2 regions of the Actinoplanes sp. NPDC049548 genome follow, and region 1 is predicted to be linked to the other one. Evidence: riboswitches for the same ligand, from Rfam matches in the RefSeq annotation. Region 1 holds a riboswitch; the other holds the start of a gene.

Evidence for each region. Region 1 has a riboswitch for ZMP and ZTP ahead of AB0J80_RS26620 (tetrahydrofolate dehydrogenase/cyclohydrolase catalytic domain-containing protein). Riboswitches for the same ligand answer to the same signal wherever they lie in the genome.
Region 2: it holds a riboswitch for ZMP and ZTP, as region 1 does, so the genes downstream of both, AB0J80_RS34530 (glycine hydroxymethyltransferase) here and AB0J80_RS26620 (tetrahydrofolate dehydrogenase/cyclohydrolase catalytic domain-containing protein) in region 1, are expected to answer to the same signal.

Annotation. Positions count from the first base shown of each region.
Region 1 covers NZ_JBFAPM010000015.1:40,141-49,665, reverse strand. The annotation lists gene AB0J80_RS26650 (ROK family transcriptional regulator) at 1-56, shown strand, start outside; gene AB0J80_RS26645 (hypothetical protein) at 71-721, opposite strand; gene AB0J80_RS26640 (hypothetical protein) at 786-1,028, opposite strand; gene AB0J80_RS26635 (hypothetical protein) at 1,275-1,505, shown strand; gene AB0J80_RS26630 (polysaccharide deacetylase family protein) at 1,627-2,439, shown strand; gene AB0J80_RS26625 (glycosyl hydrolase) at 2,436-3,491, shown strand; gene AB0J80_RS26620 (tetrahydrofolate dehydrogenase/cyclohydrolase catalytic domain-containing protein) at 3,481-4,374, opposite strand; ZMP/ZTP riboswitch at 4,390-4,471, opposite strand; gene AB0J80_RS26615 (hypothetical protein) at 4,518-5,414, opposite strand; gene AB0J80_RS26610 (hypothetical protein) at 5,411-8,539, opposite strand; gene AB0J80_RS26605 (glycosyltransferase family 2 protein) at 8,601-9,525, opposite strand, start outside.
Region 2 covers NZ_JBFAPM010000027.1:12,930-22,454, forward strand. The annotation lists gene erm (23S ribosomal RNA methyltransferase Erm) at 1-271, opposite strand, end outside; gene AB0J80_RS34520 (sodium:proton antiporter) at 657-2,240, opposite strand; gene add (adenosine deaminase) at 2,287-3,210, shown strand; ZMP/ZTP riboswitch at 3,238-3,329, shown strand; gene AB0J80_RS34530 (glycine hydroxymethyltransferase) at 3,349-4,773, shown strand; gene AB0J80_RS34535 (L-dopachrome tautomerase-related protein) at 5,091-6,170, shown strand; gene AB0J80_RS34540 (TPM domain-containing protein) at 6,355-7,431, opposite strand; gene AB0J80_RS34545 (metallophosphoesterase) at 7,505-8,005, opposite strand; gene AB0J80_RS34550 (discoidin domain-containing protein) at 8,523-9,525, shown strand, end outside.

The DNA of each region.
Region 1 (9,525 bases):
TGGCCGACGACATCTTCGCCCCGCAGCGGGTGGGAACCCTGATCAGCCGCGGCTGATCAGGGTTCGGTTCCTACAGGCCGAGCCGCAGCGCGGCGACTCCGGCCGGGGACAGTGGCCGAGAGGTGGCCCGCAGCAGATCGGCGTGGATGGTGACGGGCAGCTGGGTGCCGAGCGCGCACAGGGCGGGGTAATGGTCCAGCACGTCGCGGTGGCTGAGCGCCCCGACGCCGATCAACAGGCCGTTCACGGCGCTGGGCGTACGGGCCAGCTCCGCGCACAGCTCCATCCGCCAGACCGGGTCGTCGATGTGCGAGGCGAATTCGCGGGCGATCCGGTTGCCGATCGAGCAGCTCTCCTCCGGCGCGGCGTGCCGGCCGGACGGGGCCAGGACGGGCGCCAGGCGTACCGCGACCCCGAGCCGCAGCGCCAGCTCCGGCAGGGTGAGCACCTCGAGGCCGAACGAGCAGGTGTCACACAGCCGCTGGAACGTCTCCGCGTGCACCACCACCGCCTGCCTCGGGCAGCTCGCGGCGGGTCCGCACACCGTGTCCATGATGATCTCCGCCAGCCGCCCCGACTCGTCGAAGCGGCCCACGCCGAAGAACTCGGCCGGTGTCTCCCGGTAGCGGGCGAGGGCGGCCCGTTCGCTGCCGTAACCGTCGGGATCCACGCCGATGCGCGGGACGCCGTGCTGCGCGTGGAGCTGGATGAGGCGGAACATCCTGGTCACCCCCGGGTGTCGTGAGAGCGTGCAACCCGGGGTACGCGCCAGGACGTCCGACGGTTCATTCCTTACGCTGGGTATAAGAAAAACTGCCCTTCCGGCGCTGAGCCGTCAGGCGGAAGCAGTCGAACGTGACTGCGTGTAGCGCGTACGTCGCGGCGGTGAGCACGGCGAGCATGCCGGCGAGTATCACGATCAGCTCGCCGTCGAGGGCGCGCCAGGCGGTCGGCAGCGCCGTGAGCCCGAGCACCAGCCCGGCCTCACAGGCGGCCTCGGCGAGGCGGCGCGCACGGTCTGAGGTCATGGTCATCACCTTGCCGTCACCGAGGGTGCGCGCGCTTCCCTCCGCAGCCGGATCGGCGCCTATGACTTTCGGCAGAGGCCGGATCGTCCACGGTCCGGGGCAAAAACCCTGAAAGCCCACAACAGGTACGCGCGGCGCCTAGCGTGGGACATGTGGCCGCGTTCGGGCGGCGACGCCCCGCCAACGGCGAAAGGTGCCCATCCAACCACCCCGCCGCCGCCCACTAAAGGACTGAAGGCTGACCCCATGACCGTGCAGATCCCCGCCGCCCGCCAGGACGACCTCGCAGAACACCTCGCCGCCCGCATCGAACGGCGGCTGGCCCTGCTGGCCGACGAGCTGGAGCACGCGGGCGTCGTGGCGTACGAGGCGGACCGGGGTCTGGCGACCCGGGGCGGGGTTGTCCGAATGACCGTCGCCGATATGTCGGCCGTGGTCGCCGCAGTCGTGCTGGACACTGCGGAAACTGCCCCGTAGCGTGGCCTGAGCGGCGCAGACATGGCGCCGCCGGTCCCTGCGACAACAGTGCGCGAACCACGAAGCTTGCCGGGTCCACGACCGATAATGGTCATATCCGGGAGCGCGTGGGAGGGATGCGGTGACCGTCACGGCGCCGCCGGCGTGGGAGACCATGCCGGCGTTGATGTACCACTCCGTGTCCGCGGTCGCCGGTCCGATGCGCGACCTGGCGGTGCCGCCGGTGCGGCTCGCCGAGCAGCTGACCGCGCTCACCGCCGCCGGCTACCGGCTCGTGGGGCTCACCGAGGCGCTCGACCTGCTCGAGCACGGCTGCACCGACAAGCTGCTCGCCGTCACCTTCGACGACGGCTACCGCGACTTCCTCACCCAGGCCGTCCCCGTCCTGGCCGAGGCCGGCGCCGGCGCCACCCTGTACGCCTCCGTCGGCCACCTCGGCGAGTACGCCGACTGGCTGGGCCGCTGGTCCCCGGACTTCGGCAAGCTGCTCACCTGGGACGAGCTGGCCGAGGTCGCCGACGCGGGCATCGAGATCGGCAACCACAGCCTCGTCCACCACCCGCTCGACGTCCTGCCCGCGGCCCAGCTGCGCGAGGAGATCGCCCGCAGCAAGGACGAGCTCGAGCAGCGCCTCGGCCGGCGGGTGCGCAGCTTCGCGTACCCGCACGGCTACAACGGCGCCAAGGTCCGTGCCGCCGTGCTCACCGCCGGGCACGACAACGCCACCGAGGTCGGCCGGCGGCTGCACACGCCGGGGGAGCGGCGCTTCGCCGTACCCCGGTTCCAGCCGACCCCGGACATGACCGGCGCCGAACTGGTGAACCTGGTGAGCGGCGGGGGTTCGCCGCTGGTGCCGCGGCTCAAGCAGCTGGCCCAGCCGGGCTGGCGGGTCGTCCGCCGGCTGGCCCGTGCCGCCGGCCGGAACCTGACATGAGCCCTACCCACCGCGCCCCGCGCCGCAGCCTGAGCCGCCGCCAGGTGCTGGGCGTCGCCGCGCTCGCCGCCGTCCCCGCCGCGGCCGTGGCCGCACTGAAGATCCGCCCGGACGACGGTCCCGCGGAGGCGACGAGCTCACCCGGCCGGTCGGCCTCGCAGACGCCCCGCGCGTCGGCCCCCACCCCGCCACCGGTGGTCACCAAGGGTGGCGGCCCGGTGCCGTTCCGGCCGGGCAAGGTCATGCTCGGCGCGTACCTCGACCTGTCCGCCCGGACCCGCACGCAGGCACAGCAGCTGCGCCGGCAGCAGACCGGCCGCGACGAGCGGATCCTGCACGTCTTCTACGACTGGGACGACCTGCTGCCCCGCACCGTCGAGGGCCTGCCGGACCACGCGTTCCCCATGGTGTCCTGGCGTGGCACCCGGTACGCCGACATCACCTCCGGTGCCGCCGACGACCTCATCGCCCGGGCCGCCCGCCGGCTCAAGAAGGTCGGCCGGCCCCTGCTGCTGCGCTGGGCCTGGGAGATGAACGGCGACTGGTACCCCTGGGGCGCGGCCCGCAACGACAAGGACGCCGGAGGCTTCGTCGAGTCGTGGCGGCGGCTGCACCGGATCTTCGGTGAGGAGGGCGCGGACAACGTCGCGTGGGTCTGGAGCCCCAACTGGAACTCCGCGCCGGTCGCCGACTGGAACACCCACGCGGCCCTCTACCCCGGCGACAAGTACGTCGACTGGGTGGGCGTCTCGGGCTACAACCTGCACCACGAGAAGCCCGAGACGCTGTTCGGGCCGATCTACCGCTCGTACGCCGCCCGCAAGCCCATCCTGATCTCCGAGGTCGGCGCCGTGGACCGCGGCGGCCGGACCAAGGCGGACTGGATCACGCTGTTCGCCCAGTGGGTCGAGGCGCACCCGGCGGTGGGCGGCGTGGCGTGGTTCGACACCGACACCCACCCCGGGTACACGGAGAAGTGGCGCATCGACACCGACCCGCAGTCGCTCGCGGCGTACGTGGCGATGGCGAAGAGCGCCCGCTTCAGCGGCTGACGCCCGCGGCCTTCTCCGCGGCCTCGATCGCGTTGCGGAACAGCATGGCGACGGTCGTCGGGCCGACGCCGCCGACCCGCGGGGTGATCGCGCCGGCGACCGTGGCGACCTCCTCGGCGACGTCCGGCAGCAGGCGGCGGCCCTCGTAGCGCACGCCGGCGCCGATCACCGTGGCCCCGGGACGCACGTGCTCCGGCTGGATGATGCCGGGGACGCCCGCCGCCGCGATGAGGATCTCGGCCCGCCGGGTGTACCGCTGCCAGTCCGGCACCCCGGTGTGGACGACGGTAACGGCGGCGTTCGCCGTCGGCCGCTTCTGCGAGAGCAGCATGGCCAGCGGCCGGCCGATGGTGGCGCCCCGGCCCAGGATGACCACCTCACGCCCCGCCACCGGGACGTCGTGGTGCGCGAGCAGCGCCTCGATGCCGGCCGGGGTGCAGGGGCGGGGCCCCGGCAGGCCGACGGAGAGCCGGCCCAGGTTGAGCGGGTGCATGCCGTCGACGTCCTTGTCCGGGTCGACGGTCATGAGGGCCGCGTCGTAGTCGATGTGCGCGGGCGGCGGGTACTGGATCAGCAGGGCGTGCACGGCGGGGTCGGCGTTGAGCCGGTCGATCACCCGGTGCAGGTCGTCCTGGGTGGCGGTGGCCGGCAGGTGCTCGTGCGGGGACACGAAGCCCAGCTCTCCCGCCTGGCGCTGCTTGATCCGGATGTATCCGGCGCTGGCGTCGTCGTCGCCGACCAGGATCGTGGCCAGCGAGGGCTGGACGCCGCCCTCCCGCAGCTTCGCCACCCGCTGCGCGACGTCGGCCAGGACCGCGTCCGCGACGGGCTTGCCGGGCAGGAGCCGGGCCTCGTGAGCCGGCGCCTCAGGGCTTTCGGACATGCGCGTCTCCCAGAGCGTGGGCACCCAGGCGGACGGCGCCCACGACGTGCTCCCCGATGGTGGTCCATCCTCGATGCCGCCAGTCGCGTGTCGCGGACCAGTATGCCGTGCCGCCCGGCGCGCGCCGAAGCGGTGTCACCCGGTCATTCCACCGCGCTGATGTACAGCGTCCGGAACGCGCCCGTGTCGCCGAACCGGTACAGGCTCACGGTCAGCCGCTGGTCGCCCGGCAGCGTCAGGTTCTCACTCCAGGTCCCGTCACCGGACGGCGCGATCACCCTGCGGGTCGGCGTCGTGCCGCCCGCCCCGCTCACCGTCAGCCGGTACGGGCCGTCGGCGGCCACCAGGCCGGACGCGGACACCGCCACCACCCGGTTGCCCAGCGCGTCCACCGGCCCCGAGGGCGCGGCGGACAGTGCGGTCACCGTGGTCTCGTACGTCGCCCGCGAGGTGCCGAACGACAGCCAGCTGGCACCGCCGAGCACCGCCAGGACCAGCACCAGCGGCAGCAGCTGCCGTACCAGCCGGCTGCGCTGCGCCTTCTCGTCGACGGCCGCCTGCTGCTCGTCCTCCGGGGGCACCACCGACATGACGATCGTCCGGGCCTCGGCCATCACCACCGCGTCACGCGGCGTCAGGTCGATACGGGCCCGCCGCTCGCCGACCGGCCGCGACTCCTCTTCCTCGGCGGTCGGGGCGGCCGCCACGCCCTTCGACAGCACCAGCGGTACGCCGAGCGCCAGGAGGGTCAGGCCGCCCGTGGCGACGGCCCAGGACACCCGGTCCAGGGGAAGGCGGCACAGGTGGATCGCCAGGCCGGCGACGATCAGCACCGCCATGCTCAGCGCCGGGGCGAGCAGGACCCGTTCGATGGCGGTGAGCGTACGGCGGCGGAACAGCGCCCCGGTGACCGCCATGCCGGGCAGCACGAACGCCAGCAGCAGGCCGCCGGCGACGGCGAGCGGCTTCGGGCCGGCCAGCACGGCCACGCCCGCCGCCAGGGTGAGCCCGGCGACGATCCGGGTGAGCAGCGCGTTCACTGGGCCCCCAGGCGGTAGACGCGGACCGTGCCGTTGTCGTAGAGCCGGTCGACGTCGGTCAGCGAGTCGAACTTGGCGATCTGCGTCGTGGTCAGCGGCCGGGTGATGGAGCCCGCGTTCGGGTCGTTCTCGAAGTACGCCTCACCCTCGGGCAGCTGCTCCGACAGGCGCTTGTCGACCACCAGGTACTGGATGGCGAGGTCGGAGACGAACTGCTCCTCGTCCAGGCCCCAGTCGTCGGCGTAGTACAGCGGACCCACCTCGCGGACCGGGTCCTGCCGGCCGTACGTGGACGCCAGCGACACCGACGTCACGTCACCGCCGATCCGGTTGCCGTGGCCCAGCGTCCGCCGCTCCCACTCCGCCGTGTCCACCCCGTACACGTCGACCGACCGCTCGAAACCACCGGCCAGGTACGGGCCCGGCAGGATGGAGCCCAGCGGCGGCCAGCCGCCGGCCCGGGCGCCGATCATCAGCAGGGTGATCATCGCGGAGCCGGCGGCGACCCGGCTGTACAGGTTCCAGCCGCCGGGGACGACGACGTCGATCGCCGGCGCGGCGGCCCGCCACCGCCACCGGCGCCCCTCGGCGTCCTTGGCAGGGATGATCTGCACGCCCCGGACCAGCGCGATCGCCGCCAGGATCGAGATCGGCACGTACGTGAACGTGGAGAGCCGCCCGGCGATCTCCGGGCCGTTCTGCCCGAGGAACCGCACGCCGTTGCCGGCGAAGAAGACGGCCCCGCCGATGACCGCCGCCCACCGCCAGGAGTCCCGATCGCGGCGGTGGATCATGTCGCGCACCAGGGCGGCGTAGAGGACGAACAGCCCCAGCAGGCCGGAGCCCTGCACCACGAGCTGCCCCACGCTCACCGCCGCCGTGGTCGACGACGCCTCGGACCGGCCGTTGATGAGGTTCGAGATGGTCTGCCCCACCTGCTCGACCGGCGCCTCCAGGTAGCCGAGCACGTCGCGTGCCACGGTGAGCATCCACACGGCGACCACGACCAGGGCCACCGCCGGCATCACCAGGGCCTTCCACTGGCGCGGCCGCTGCACCGCCAGCTCCACCACGGCGAGCAGGAGCAGCGTGATGACCAGCGCGAAAGCGGTGACGTGGTGGCTGACCGTGGTGAGCGCCGCGGCGCAGACCGCCAGCGTCACGAACGGCCACCCGCCCTCGGCCCGCCACCGCCGCGTCGCCCAGATCGTCAGCATGAAGAAGGGCAGCGCCGCGGTCTGGTAGAGGAACATCGAGTTGAAGAACAGATAGTGCAGAGCCGTCGCGTACGTCGCGCAGCACACCCCGGCGACGGCGGGGGAGTTGCTGGCGCGCAGCACCGCCGCGAAGAGCACGGACACGAACACGAGGTGCGCGACACCGGCCACGATGACGCCGGCCGCGGTCACCGGCAGCCCGGTCATCGAGCTCACGGCCGCGCCCATCTCCGCCAGCCCGGGGAAGTGCACGGCGGGCGGCAGGGCCGGGTTGGGCTGGAACAGCTTCCCCGACTCCACGATGATCGTCGTCGCCAGCCAGTGCTGCAGCTCGTCGGGGAAGCGGAACTGGTCTGGGCTGTACATCCACTTCAGCAGGTACTGGTTCAGCGCCAGGCCCATGACCAGCAGGAACGACTCGGCGGCGCCGGCCATCCGGCGGCTGAGCAGCCGCACGACCACTGGGGTGAAGACCACGACCTGGCCCAACCAGTAGGCGTACGGCGCGTTGCCGGTGCTGACCCGGCCGCCGGCGTACGCGAGCGCCACCATGAGCACGCCCAGCGCGGAGATCGTCAGGACGGCCGGCGCGTGACCCAGGTCGAGCAGCTCCCGCCGGGGCCGGGCCGGCTTCGGCGCCCGGCCGGGGTCGGCGGGGGCGGCCTCGGCGGACGTCGCCTGCCTGGGCTTGAACTCCTTGGCCCCCGGCGCACCCGCCTTCCGGCCGGGCACGACCGGGATGATCGCCGTGACGACCTCGGTCGGCGGGGCGACGGTCCCGACGGGCAGCACCATGGTGTCGTCGGCGGCGGGCGGCACGATCACCACCGTGTCGTCGCCGGGGTCCCGGGCGGGCTTCGCCTCGGCCGGGCGCGGCTTGGCCGGGCTCGCCCCGGCCGGGTTCGGCTGGACCGGGCGCGGCTTGGCCGGGTTCGGCTGGGCCGGGCGCGGCTTGGCCGGGTTCGGCTGGGCGGGGCGTGGCTTGGCCGCAGGGCCCGGCTGGGCGGGGCGCGGCTTGGCGGGGATCGGCTGGGCGGGGGTCGGCTTAGTGGGGGTCGGCTCAGTGGGGCGCGGCGTTGCCTCGGGGGTCGGCTTGGCGGGGATCGGCAGCACGACCGTGTCGTCGACCGACGACGGTGGCATCGTCAGGACGACGGTCTTCTCGGGGTCGTGGTCCGGGAGCTTGATGACGACCGTCTTCTCCGGGTCGTTCTCACCCTCGACCTGAGGTTCAGGCTTGGCACCCTCACCCTCGACCTGAGGTTGAGGGTCGGCGTCTTCCTGTCCCTTGGTGTCCGTTTCGAGGAGGGCAGTGGGCTCATCGTCGGCGTCTGCCGACTCCGTGGCCGCCACCTCGACGGTCGGTTCCCCGGCCGCGGACGTCTGCCTTTCACCGGCCGATTTGTCCGCTGCTGACGATGACGTCGGCCTTTCGCCGGCCGGTTCGTCCGCTTCCGACGTCTTCGGGGCGGCCGGCTCTGCGGGGGCGGCCGGGTCTTTGGCCGGCGCTTCTGCGGACGGCCTCTCCTCGGCCGGCTGCGCGGCCGGAATCGGCTTCTTCGGCACGCCCGAGGTCGTCTGGATGTCCGTCCGGGCCGGTCGCTCCGCACCCTCGGGCGCCGCCGGGCGTACCCGGGCCGAGCCTCGGGCGGCCGGGCGGTTCCGGTCGTCGTCCGAGGCCCGCGCCGGCTCCGCCGCGCGCTGGTCGGGCATGGGTTCGGCCTCCCCGGCCTGGTCGGGGGCCCCGGGTGCGGCGATCTCGTCGCTCGGGGCCTCGAAGTGCTGGATCGAGGTCATCGGCGCGGCCGGGCGCAGTGCCGGCTCGCCCGGTTCGGGGCTGGGCACGGTCAGCATCCGGTCGCCGCCCCCATCGAGCGGGCGGCGCGCCGGATCCTCACCAACTGCCACATATGTACCGAGAATGCCGCGTGGTCGGGCGACTGTCCGGGGAACGGCGGAGTCACCACGATCAGCGGCCGCTCCGGGCCTTGGCCCGTGCCGCCCGCCGGCCCTTCAGGTACGCCCGCGGACCCCTCAGCATGCCGCGCCGGTTGGCGGTCAGCAGCTCCCGAGGGAAGTCCTCGCGCAGGGTGGACACGCGCAGGCTGTCCTTGCTCGTCAGGTCGCGCAACGCGCCCGGGACGAGCTTGAGCAGCGGCCACAGCAGCCCAGGCTGCTTCATCAGCAGGCTCGTGTACGCGGCGGTCAGCCCGGCGCCGTACCCGACCATCTGCTTCTGCAGGCCCTCGAAGTCACGCCGGTGGTAGTGGTGCGTGACCGCGGTCGGCTGGTAGACGATCGTGCCGCCGCCGACCAGCACCTGGGTGAACGCGAGCGTGTCCTCCGAGCCCATGGCCGGCGTGCCGGCGCCCAGCGCGGTGTCCCAGCCGCCGATGCGCTCGATCACGCCGGGGCGGAAGGTCATGTTCGCGCCGGTGCCGAACGGCGGCAGCGGGTACAGCGGGCTCTGCCGGTGCGCGGTAGCGGGGCTGAACACGTCCGGCGTGAAGCCGCGGCCCTTGCTGTGACCGCCGAACTGCTCGAACCACAGCTGCGCCTGCGTCTCCAGCTCCGCCGGGACGATCACGCCCGAGACCACGTCGGCCTCCGGGTGGTCGGCCAGGGCGCGGGCGACCTCGGCGAGCCAGTTCGGGTCGGCGTACTCGTCGTCGTCGATCCAGGCGAGGATCTCGCCGGGCGCGGCCGCGACGGCGGCGTTGCGGGCGAACGACAGCCCGGCCTTCGGCTCCTTCAGGTAGGTCACCGGGCCGCGGCGGGCGGCCGAGCGGACCACCTCGGCGGTCGCGTCGGTGACCGGGGCGTTGTCGACGACCAGGACGCGGAAGTCCGGGTAGGCCTGGGTGAGCAGGCTGTCCAGGCAGCGGGCGAGCGCT
Region 2 (9,525 bases), on a different contig from region 1:
GCACGGCCCGCAGGAAGTCTCCGGTCCGGACCGTCAGGCCCGGCCGGCGGGGCACGGCCGCCGCCATCGCCGGATCCAGCTCGTACGCGATGAGCCGGTCGGTGTGCCGGGCCAGCTCGCGGGTGAGGTTCCCGCGTCCGGCGCCGATCTCGTAGACGAGGTCGCCCGGATCGATGCCGGCGGCTCGGGCGAGCTGCCGGACGGCCCGGGGATCGGTGAGCAGATTCTGGCCGAAGGCCCGCCGCGCGCGGGCGTGTTCGTGAAGCGCCATGACCGTGGTCCTGTCTGCCGCGGGAGCGGCGAACGCGGACAGGCATCAACGCGGCTGTCCGTGTTGCCGTTCGGTGCGGCGAACGCGGTCGGGCGTCAGTGAGGCCGTTCGTGTTGCCGTTGGGTGCGGCGAACGCGGTCGGGCGTCAGTGAGGCCGTTCGTGCTGCCGTTCGATGCGGCGAACGCGGACATACGTCATTGCGGCCCGTCCGTGGGAAGAGGACACGAAGGGGCCCTGGCGGCAGCGCTCAGCGGAACTCGGTCAGCCGGAGCGGCGGCGCAGGGCGCGACGCCGGGCGCGGAGCCGGGACGAGTGCATCGGTCCCCGCGCGACAGGCGTCCACGCCTGGCCGAGGAGGGCATGCGTCGTAGGCATGGCGCGACCCTACGCCCCGGGGACGGCCGGCTTCACGGCATTTTCGACGACGGTGTGCTGGGCGGCCTGGCGCAGGTCCAGCTCGGCGATCAGTCGGCGGGCGGTGTCCTCGTCGATCTCGCCCTGCATCACGGCCCGGCTCAGCGCGTTGCGGCGCGTGTCGAAGTGCTCGTCCGCCGTACCCTCCGCGGCAGCCGCCATGATCGCCTCGCCGCGCGAACGCATCGCCGCGGCCTGTTCGTGTTCGGCGCGTACGTCCATTCCCAGCCGGCGAACGAGCCATCGAACGGTCGTTCCCTGGACGAACAGTGTTCCGAGCGTGACGGCGAGGGCGATCGCCTGTACGGCGTCGCGGCCGGGGAACGGCTGGCCGTTCGCCATCGTCTCGGGGATGGCAGCTGCGGCCGCAAGGGTGAGGATGCCGCGCATGCCGGTCCAGCCGACCACCAGTGTCTCGCGCGGCGTCGGCGGGCCCAGCGGGGTGTCGAACCGCCTGCGGCCCCGCATCCGGCGGGCCCGGCGTTCCTCGGCCCGCCGGGCGCGCTCGGGGTCCGCCTCCCGGCGCCGCCGGTTCAGCAGCTCGTCGAGCTGCCAGCGGCCGAACAGCAGATACACCCCGGCCAGGCGGACCAGGATCGCTGCGAGCAACAAGACCGCGGCGGCGATCACGGTACGGGTGAAGCCGGGGTCCTCGTCGGCGCGCAGATCCTCGACGACGAACTTGAGCTGCAGTCCGATGTACGCGAACACGAACGTCTCGAGCAGGAAGTCGACGACCGGCCAGAACGCCTCCTCCTGCAGCCGCGTCCGGTACGCGCCCGGATACTGGTGCCGCGGGTCCATCGAGGTGTTGATGCTGATCGCGAACGCGGCCACGACCACGGCGAGGATGCCGGAGGCGTGCACCTGCTCGGCCGTGAGGAACGCGGTGAACGGAACAAGCAGCACGAGCGCGGTTTCCAGCGTCGAGTTCCGCAGCATCCTCCGGATCCACAGCGTCGCCGTGCCCAGCGCCGCCCCGATCGCCACGCCGATGCCGGCGGTGCGCAGGAACTCCCCGACGCCGCCGCTCCACGAGGTGTGCTCGCCGCTGACCGCGCCCACCGCGATGCTGAACAGGGTCAGCGCGGTCGCGTCGTTGACCAGGCTCTCGCCGGTCAGGATGGTGGTGACCCGGCGCGGCAGCCCCAGCTCCTCGCCGTGCGAGACGGTGGTGATGGTGTCCGGCGGTGCCAGCACCGAGCCGAGCACGAACGCCGCCGCGAGGCCCAGCGACGGCAGCAGCCACGACGACAGCACGCCGAGCGCCCCGGCGGTCAGCACCACCAGCACCACGCCCAGATTGACGATGGCGCGCAGGTTCTGGTTGAAGCCCGTGAAGGAGGCGGCGCGGGTGGCCGAGTACAGCAGCGGCGGCACCACGATCGCGAGCAGGAGCTCGCTCTCCAGCTCGAGCCGCGGCATGCCTGGCACGAAGCTGACCGCCGCGGCGAGCGTCACGACGATGAGACCGGGCTGCAGGCCCCGCCGGTGGGCGAACGCGGAGATGGCGATGCCGGCCGCGGCGATGAGCAGGATCTGGACGCCGTTCACCCGCTCAGGCTAATGATCGAACTCCACCGCCGGGCACAATGCCGTAGTGGCGAGGATCGAACTGCACGTCCATTTCGAAGGTTCTGTACGTCCGCACACCCTTGCCGCCATCGCGCGCCGCAACCGGCTCCCGGTGCCGCAACCGGTCGACGGCTTCCGCGACCTTCACCACTTCATCGACATGTGGAACGTCACGACCGCCTGCCTGCGAACGCCCGATGACTTCCGGCGGATCGTCGTCGACTACGCCGCGGAGGCTGAGCGGCACGGCGCGGCGTACCTGGAAGGGATCTTCACCCCGGACCCGCAGCTGGCCGCCGACCTGGGCCTCGACGCCATCATGGCGGGCTACTGCGACGGCGCAGCCGAGGCGGAGGAGACCCACGGCGTGATCGTGCGGCTGACCCCGGAGCAGTACCGCGGCGCCGACCCGGACTTCGGCATGCGCGTGGCCCGGGCCGCGGTGCGCCACCGCGAGCGGGGCGTGGTCGGATTCGGCCTCGCCGGCCGCGAGGGCCGGTTCCCGGACCAACCGTACGAGCCGGCCATGCGCTACGCCGCCGAATACGGGCTCGGTCTGGTCCCGCACGCGGGGGAGGCGGCGGGTCCGGAGTCGGTCCGGTCCGCGCTGCGCATGGGCGCGAGCCGGATCCGGCACGGCATCACCGCGGTACGCGATCCGCAGCTGATGGCCGAGCTCGCCGAACGCCGCATCGTGCTCGACGTGTGCCCCACCTCGAACATCCGCCTCGGGTACGCCACTGAGCGCGACCACCCGATCACCCAGCTCTCCCGGGCCGGCGTTCTCTGCTCGATCTCGACCGACGATCCCGCGATGTTCTTCACCGACCTGTCCCGCGAGTACGCGCTCGCCGCCGATCTGGGCGTCACCGAGGAGGCGGCGTTCGAGGCCGGACTGGCCGGCGCGCTGTGCGACGAGCGGACCCGGTCACGCCTGCAACGGATGTGACCACAGCGCCCGGCGCCGGTATGCTCGTCCGCGGGCCGTGACTGGCGCGTTCAAGATGGATGACCATCGGGGAGCGGTCCCACCCACCGGGGTGACTGCCGTGCGCCTGGGCCTCATCACCTGTGATAGGGAGGTCCGATGTCTGAGCTGAACGCCGAATCGACCGCTTTCCGCGCCGCGCTGGACGCTGTGCGCGCCGTCGAGCCCCGGATCGCCGACGCGATCGCGAAGGAGCTGCACGATCAGCGGGAGTCCCTCAAGCTGATCGCGTCCGAGAACTACGCGTCCCCTGCCGTGCTGCTCGCGATGGGCAACTGGCTCTCCGACAAGTACGCCGAGGGCACCATCGGCCGCCGCTTCTACGCCGGCTGCCAGAACGTCGACACCGTCGAGTCGGTCGCCGTCGAGCACGCCAAGGCCCTGTTCGGCGCGCCGTACGCGTACGTGCAGCCGCACTCCGGCATCGACGCCAACCTGGTCGCGTACTGGGCGGTGCTCGCCGACCGGGTGGAGGCGCCGGCGCTGGCCAAGGCGCAGAAGCGCAACGTCAACGACCTCACCGACGCCGAATGGGCCGAGCTGCGCCAGGCCTTCGGCAACCAGCGGATGCTCGGCATGTCGCTGGACGCGGGCGGCCACCTCACCCACGGCTTCCGCCCCAACATCTCCGGCAAGATGTTCGACCAGCGCAGCTACGGCGTCGACCCCGCCACCGGCCAGATCGACTACGCCGCCCTGCGCGAGTCGGCGCGCGAGTTCAAGCCGTTGATCATCGTCGGTGGCTACTCGGCGTACCCCCGCAAGGTGAACTTCCGCATCATGCGGGAGATCGCCGACGAGGTGGGCGCGACCTTCATGGTCGACATGGCGCACTTCGCGGGCCTGGTCGCCGGCAAGGTCTTCACCGGCGACTTCAACCCGATCGAGCACGCCCACATCGTCACCACGACCACCCACAAGAGCCTGCGCGGCCCCCGCGGTGGCGCGGTGTTCTGCCAGCCCGAGCTCGCCGACCAGGTCGACCGCGGCTGCCCGATGGTCCTCGGCGGCCCGCTCGGCCACGTCATGGCCGCCAAGGCGATCGCGTTCGCCGAGGCCCGCCGGCCGGAGTTCGCCGACTACGCCCAGCGCATCGTCGCCAACAGCCAGGCCCTCGCCGAAGGCCTGATCAAGCGTGGCGCGACGGTGGTCAGCGGCGGCACCGACAACCACCTCGTCCTGATCGACGTCGACAAGTACGGCCTGACCGGCCGCCAGGCGGAGCAGGCGCTGCTGGACAGCGGCATCGTCACCAACCGCAACGCGATCCCGCAGGACCCGAACGGCGCCTGGTACACCTCCGGCATCCGGGTCGGCACCCCGGCGCTCACGACCCGCGGCCTCGGCACGGCGGAGATGGACCAGATCGCCGAGCTGATGCACACGGTCCTGTCGCAGACGAAGGCCGGCGCGTCGAAGGCCAAGTTCGACCTGGACCCGGCCGTCGCCGACCGGGTCAGCAAGCAGGCGAGCGAGCTGCTCGGCGGGTTCCCGCTCTATCCCAGCGTCGACCTCGGCGTCTGACACTCCCGGCAGGATGGGCCCGGCTCCGGCCGGGCCCATCCCGTTCGTTCGTCGAACGTCGCTCGCCCGGTTGTGTTCGGGCAGGGCTCTCCTGTTCGTCCGTCGAACGTCGTTCGCGCCTGGTGTGTTCGGCGGGCAGACCTGCGCCCATCCCGTTCGTTCGTCGAACGTTGTTCGTGCCCGCTCTGTTCGGCAGGCGAGGTCGGGCCCACTCCGTTCGTTCGTCGAATGTTGTTCGCAGCGTTGTGTGTTCGGCAGGCGACGCCTCGGCCCGTTGTGTCTGTTTCAGCACGTGCCGCGGCGGGTACCCGGCCACGATGAGCGAGCACCTTGCCGCCTCGCTGGAGACGGTGCACACGTTCGACAACGGCCCGATGCCCACCGGCGTCAGCGTGTCGGCCGGCGGCCGGATCTTCGTGAACTTCCCCAGGTGGGGCGACGAGGTCGTCTTCACCGTCGGCGAGCTGCGCGACGGTGCCGTCGTCGCGTACCCCGACCAGGCGCACAACAGCCCGTCCGGCAACGACGACCCCCGGGCGTTCGTGTCCGTGCAGAGCGTCGTCGTCGACCCGAAGAACCGGCTGTGGGTTCTCGACACCGGCGCGCCGATGTTCCAGGACACCGAGGTCGGCGGTCCCAAGCTTGTCTGCATCGACCTCGCCACCGACACCGTGGTGCACACGATCTGCTTCGACCGCACGTCGGTGCTGCCCACGACATACTTGAACGACGTGCGCTTCGACCTGCGGCGCAAGGTCGCGTACATCACCGACTCGTCCGACCGGGGCCCGAACGGCATCATCGTGGTCGACCTGCCCAGCGGTACGGCTTGGCGGCGCCTGCACGACCACCCGTCCACCAAGGCGCAACGGCCGCCGGACCTCCTGCCGGTGGTCGAGGGCAACCCGTTCCTGGAACGCCCCGAGGACGGCCCGCCCGAGCCGGTCACCATGGGCACGGACGGCATCGCCATCGCGGCGGACGGCTCGCGGCTCTACTACTGCCCGCTGATGTCCCGCCACTGGTACAGCGTCTCCACCGACGCCCTGGTCGACCGCGAGCTCAGCGACGACGAGGTGGCCGCGACCGTGGTCGACGAGGGTGACAAGGGCGGGGTCGGCGACGGCCTCGAGACGGACGACAAGGGCCGCTTCTACCTGACGAACGCCGAACACAACGCCATCCTGCGGCGCCTGCCCGACGGAACGATCGAGACGCTCGTGCACGACCCGCGCCTGCTCTGGCCGGACACGATGTCAGTGACGGACGGATACCTGTACGTCACGGCCAACCAGCTGCACCGGCAGGCTCCTTACCAGCAGGGCCGGGACAAGCGCCGCTACCCCTACTCGCTCTTCCGGATTGCGATCGACGCAGGGCCCGTCCGGTTGGCCTGAGCTGCACTTCCCAGCTGCCGGAGGCGCCGGATCCGTCGGGCTGTCCCTGTCTGGTTCGCCGGTCCGGGGTCACCAGCTGCTGCGGGCGCTGGATCCGTCGGGCTGTCCCTGTCTGGTTGGCCGATCCCGGCTCACCAGCTGCCGGAGGCGCGGACCTGCCCCTGTCTGATTGGCCGATCCGGGCTCACCAGCTGCCGGAGGCGCCGGATCCGTCGGAGCTGCCCCCGCCGAAGCTCGAACCGGAGTCGAAGCCGGAGCTCGACGAGCCGAAGCTCGAGCTCGACGAATCGAAGCCGGAGTTCGACGTGCTGCCGGTGTCGAAACCGCCGGCCATCCACGTCGTGTGGTGCGCCGGGTTGTGGTGGCCGGGGGAGGACCAGCCCCGGGTACGGGCAGCGGACGCGCCCGAGCCCGCCGAACCGCCGGCAGCGCGGGCGATGAAGACCACGACCAGGCCGACCAGGACCAACGCCCCGACGGCGACCACTCCGATCGACACGGAACCGTCGCCGTCATCGAAGTCGCTGTCGTCGAACCCGCCGGCGAAGAACTCGCCGTCCGAGCCGCCGTCGAAGTCACCGCCCGAATCGGTGTCGGAGGAGAGGCCGCCGGAGCTGCTGCCGGAGGAAAGGCCGGAGCTGCTGCCGGAGGAAAGGCCGGAGGAGACGCCGGAACCGCTACCTGAGTCTTCGCCGCCGTCCGCGGAGTCCGGTTCCGCATTGGGCGCCGACGCAGCCAGCGACTCCAGCCGCGCGTTCGCGGGGATGCGGTGGCCGAGTGTCCGGCGTACCTCGTCGAGACCGGCGAGGATGCCCTGCGGGTACTGCTCGTCGGTGAACGGCGGGGTGATGACGTCGTCGACGATCCGCTGGGCCTCGTCGTCGGTGAGCCGGTCACCAAGGCCGCGCCCGGTCTCCAGGCGTACGTGGTGGTCGTCGATCGCCACGACGAGCAGGACGCCGTTGTTCTCGTCCTTCTTGCCGACGCCCCAGGTGTTGAAGAGCCCGGTGCTCCAGTCCTCGATGCTGTCGTCGCCCGTGGTCGGCACCACGGCGACCGCGATCTCGTCGGAGGCGGCCTTCTCGTCGCGGAGCAGGATTGCCGTGATCTTCTTGCACAGCGGAGCGCCCAGCACGCCGGTCTGGTCAACACACCGGCCAGTGGCCCGGGGATAGGCGGGCGCCGCCTGGGCCGGGGACGCCATGCCCACCAGGGCGGCCGCGAGCAGAACCGCCGCCGGCACCGACACTCGTGATCTCATGACGCTCAATATGAGGCACGGCGTCAACGAAGGATGCCCTGGTCAGCGTTATGTGCGTCACTGCCACGGCCGATCAGCGGCGAGGCAGCCGGTGCAGGACCAGGTCCTCGAGCCTCCCGGACGCGATCGTCGCGGTCATGTACGTGCAGTGAGGCTGCCGTCGCCGGTCCGTGGGGGAGCCGGGGTTCAGCAGGCGCAGTCCGCCCGGCGCCGTGGTGTCCCAGGGGATGTGGGAGTGGCCGAACACCAGGACGTCCGTGTCCGGGAAGGCCGCCGCGCAGCGCTGGTCGCGGCCTTTCGCGTCGCCGGTCTCGTGGATCACCGCCAGCCGGATGCCGTCGAGGGTGGCGCGGGCGATCTCCGGTAGCCGGGCGCGCAGCTCCGGCCCGTCGTTGTTGCCGTAGCAGGCGACCAGGCGGCGGGAGCGGGCCTCCAGCTCGTCGAGCATGCCGGCCGAGACCCAGTCGCCGGCGTGGATGACCACGTCTGCCTCGTCGACCGCGCCCCACAGTTCGGGTGGAAGGTCGCGCGCTCGTTTCGGGACGTGGGTGTCGGTCATCAGGACCAGCCGCATGAAGCCACTGTAGGCGGTCGCGATCGCTGGGAAGCGCTTCCCCGTTCTCCCCCGCTGCCCGGATTGCCGCGAAGGCCCGTCCTTCTCGAAGCAGCCGATTCGGGCGCGTCGATGTAGGCGGAAAAACGTTATTCGGCGGGACCGTCGACGGTCGCGCCGCAATCCGGTAGAAGCTGGGGGCGATGCGAGTTTTCCCAGGTGGATGGCGAGGTATGCGCTCGACAGTGGACGTTCGAGGGTGTTGAGGATACCGGCACGCGCGGGCGGGGACCGGGTCAGGTCCACCCGGACGGCGGAACCGGTTCCGGAACCGCTGTCGTAACCCTTCGGCCGAACCTTTGACACATCGCCGTAACGAACTTAGCGTCCACAGGACGGGAAGCGCTCTCCCACGATCGCTTGCCGCAGGAGCATTCCCCGGCTCCGCCCTCGCCGCGCGAACCCGGCTCCGTTTCCCGCGGCGAGGCCTATCGGACGCGAACCCCGCGCGTTCGACCCTGAAGGACGAGGAGAAGTCATGACCGTCCCCACAGCCATCCCCCGATCTCGCCGCCGGTGGCGCCTCGGTGCCGCCGGCGGCCTGGTCGTCGCGGTCGTCATGGCGTTCGGCGCGTTCACGACGCTGAACGCTCAGGCCGCCGAGACGCTGCTCTCACAGGGCAAGCCCGCCACCGCGTCCTCGTCGGAGAACCCGGGCGTCTTCCCGGCTTCGGCCGCGGTCGACGGCAACACCGGTACCCGGTGGTCGTCCGCCTTCCAGGACCCGCAGACGCTCGACGTCGACCTCGGCGCCAGCTCGACGATCACCCGGGTCGAGCTGAACTGGGAGGCCGCGTACGCGAAGACCTTCAAGATCCAGACCTCTGACAACGGCTCGACCTGGACGGACGCCAGCCCGGCGCTCACCGGCCTGCTCGGCGTCCAGAGCGTGACCGTCAACGCCACCGCCCGGTACGTGCGCATGCTCGGCACCGCGCGGGCGACCGGCTACGGCTACTCGCTGTGGGAGTTCAAGGTCTTCGGCGGCACCCCGACCGACCCCACCACCCCGCCGACCGGGCCGACCGTCCCGCCGGGCGGCAGCCTCGGCAACAACGTCATCGTCTTCGACCCGTCGATGTCGTCCGCCTCGATCCAGAGCAAGGCCGACGCCATCTTCCGGGAGATGGAGTCGAACCAGTTCGGCCTGCAGCGGTACGTCCTGGCCTTCAAGCCGGGCACCTACAACGGCCTGAACATCCAGGTCGGCTTCTACACCTCGGTGATCGGCCTCGGCCAGAACCCGCAGGACGTGCGGATCAACGGTGACATCACCGTCGACGCCGGCTGGTTCCAGGGCAACGCCACCCAGAACTTCTGGCGTTCGGTGGAGAACATCTCCGTGTACCCGGTGAACGGCGCCGACCGGTGGGCCGTCTCGCAGGCCGCGCCGTTCCGCCGCATGGACATACACGGCGACCTCAACCTCGCCCCCAACGGGTACGGCTGGGCGTCCGGCGGCTACATCGCCGACTCCCGCA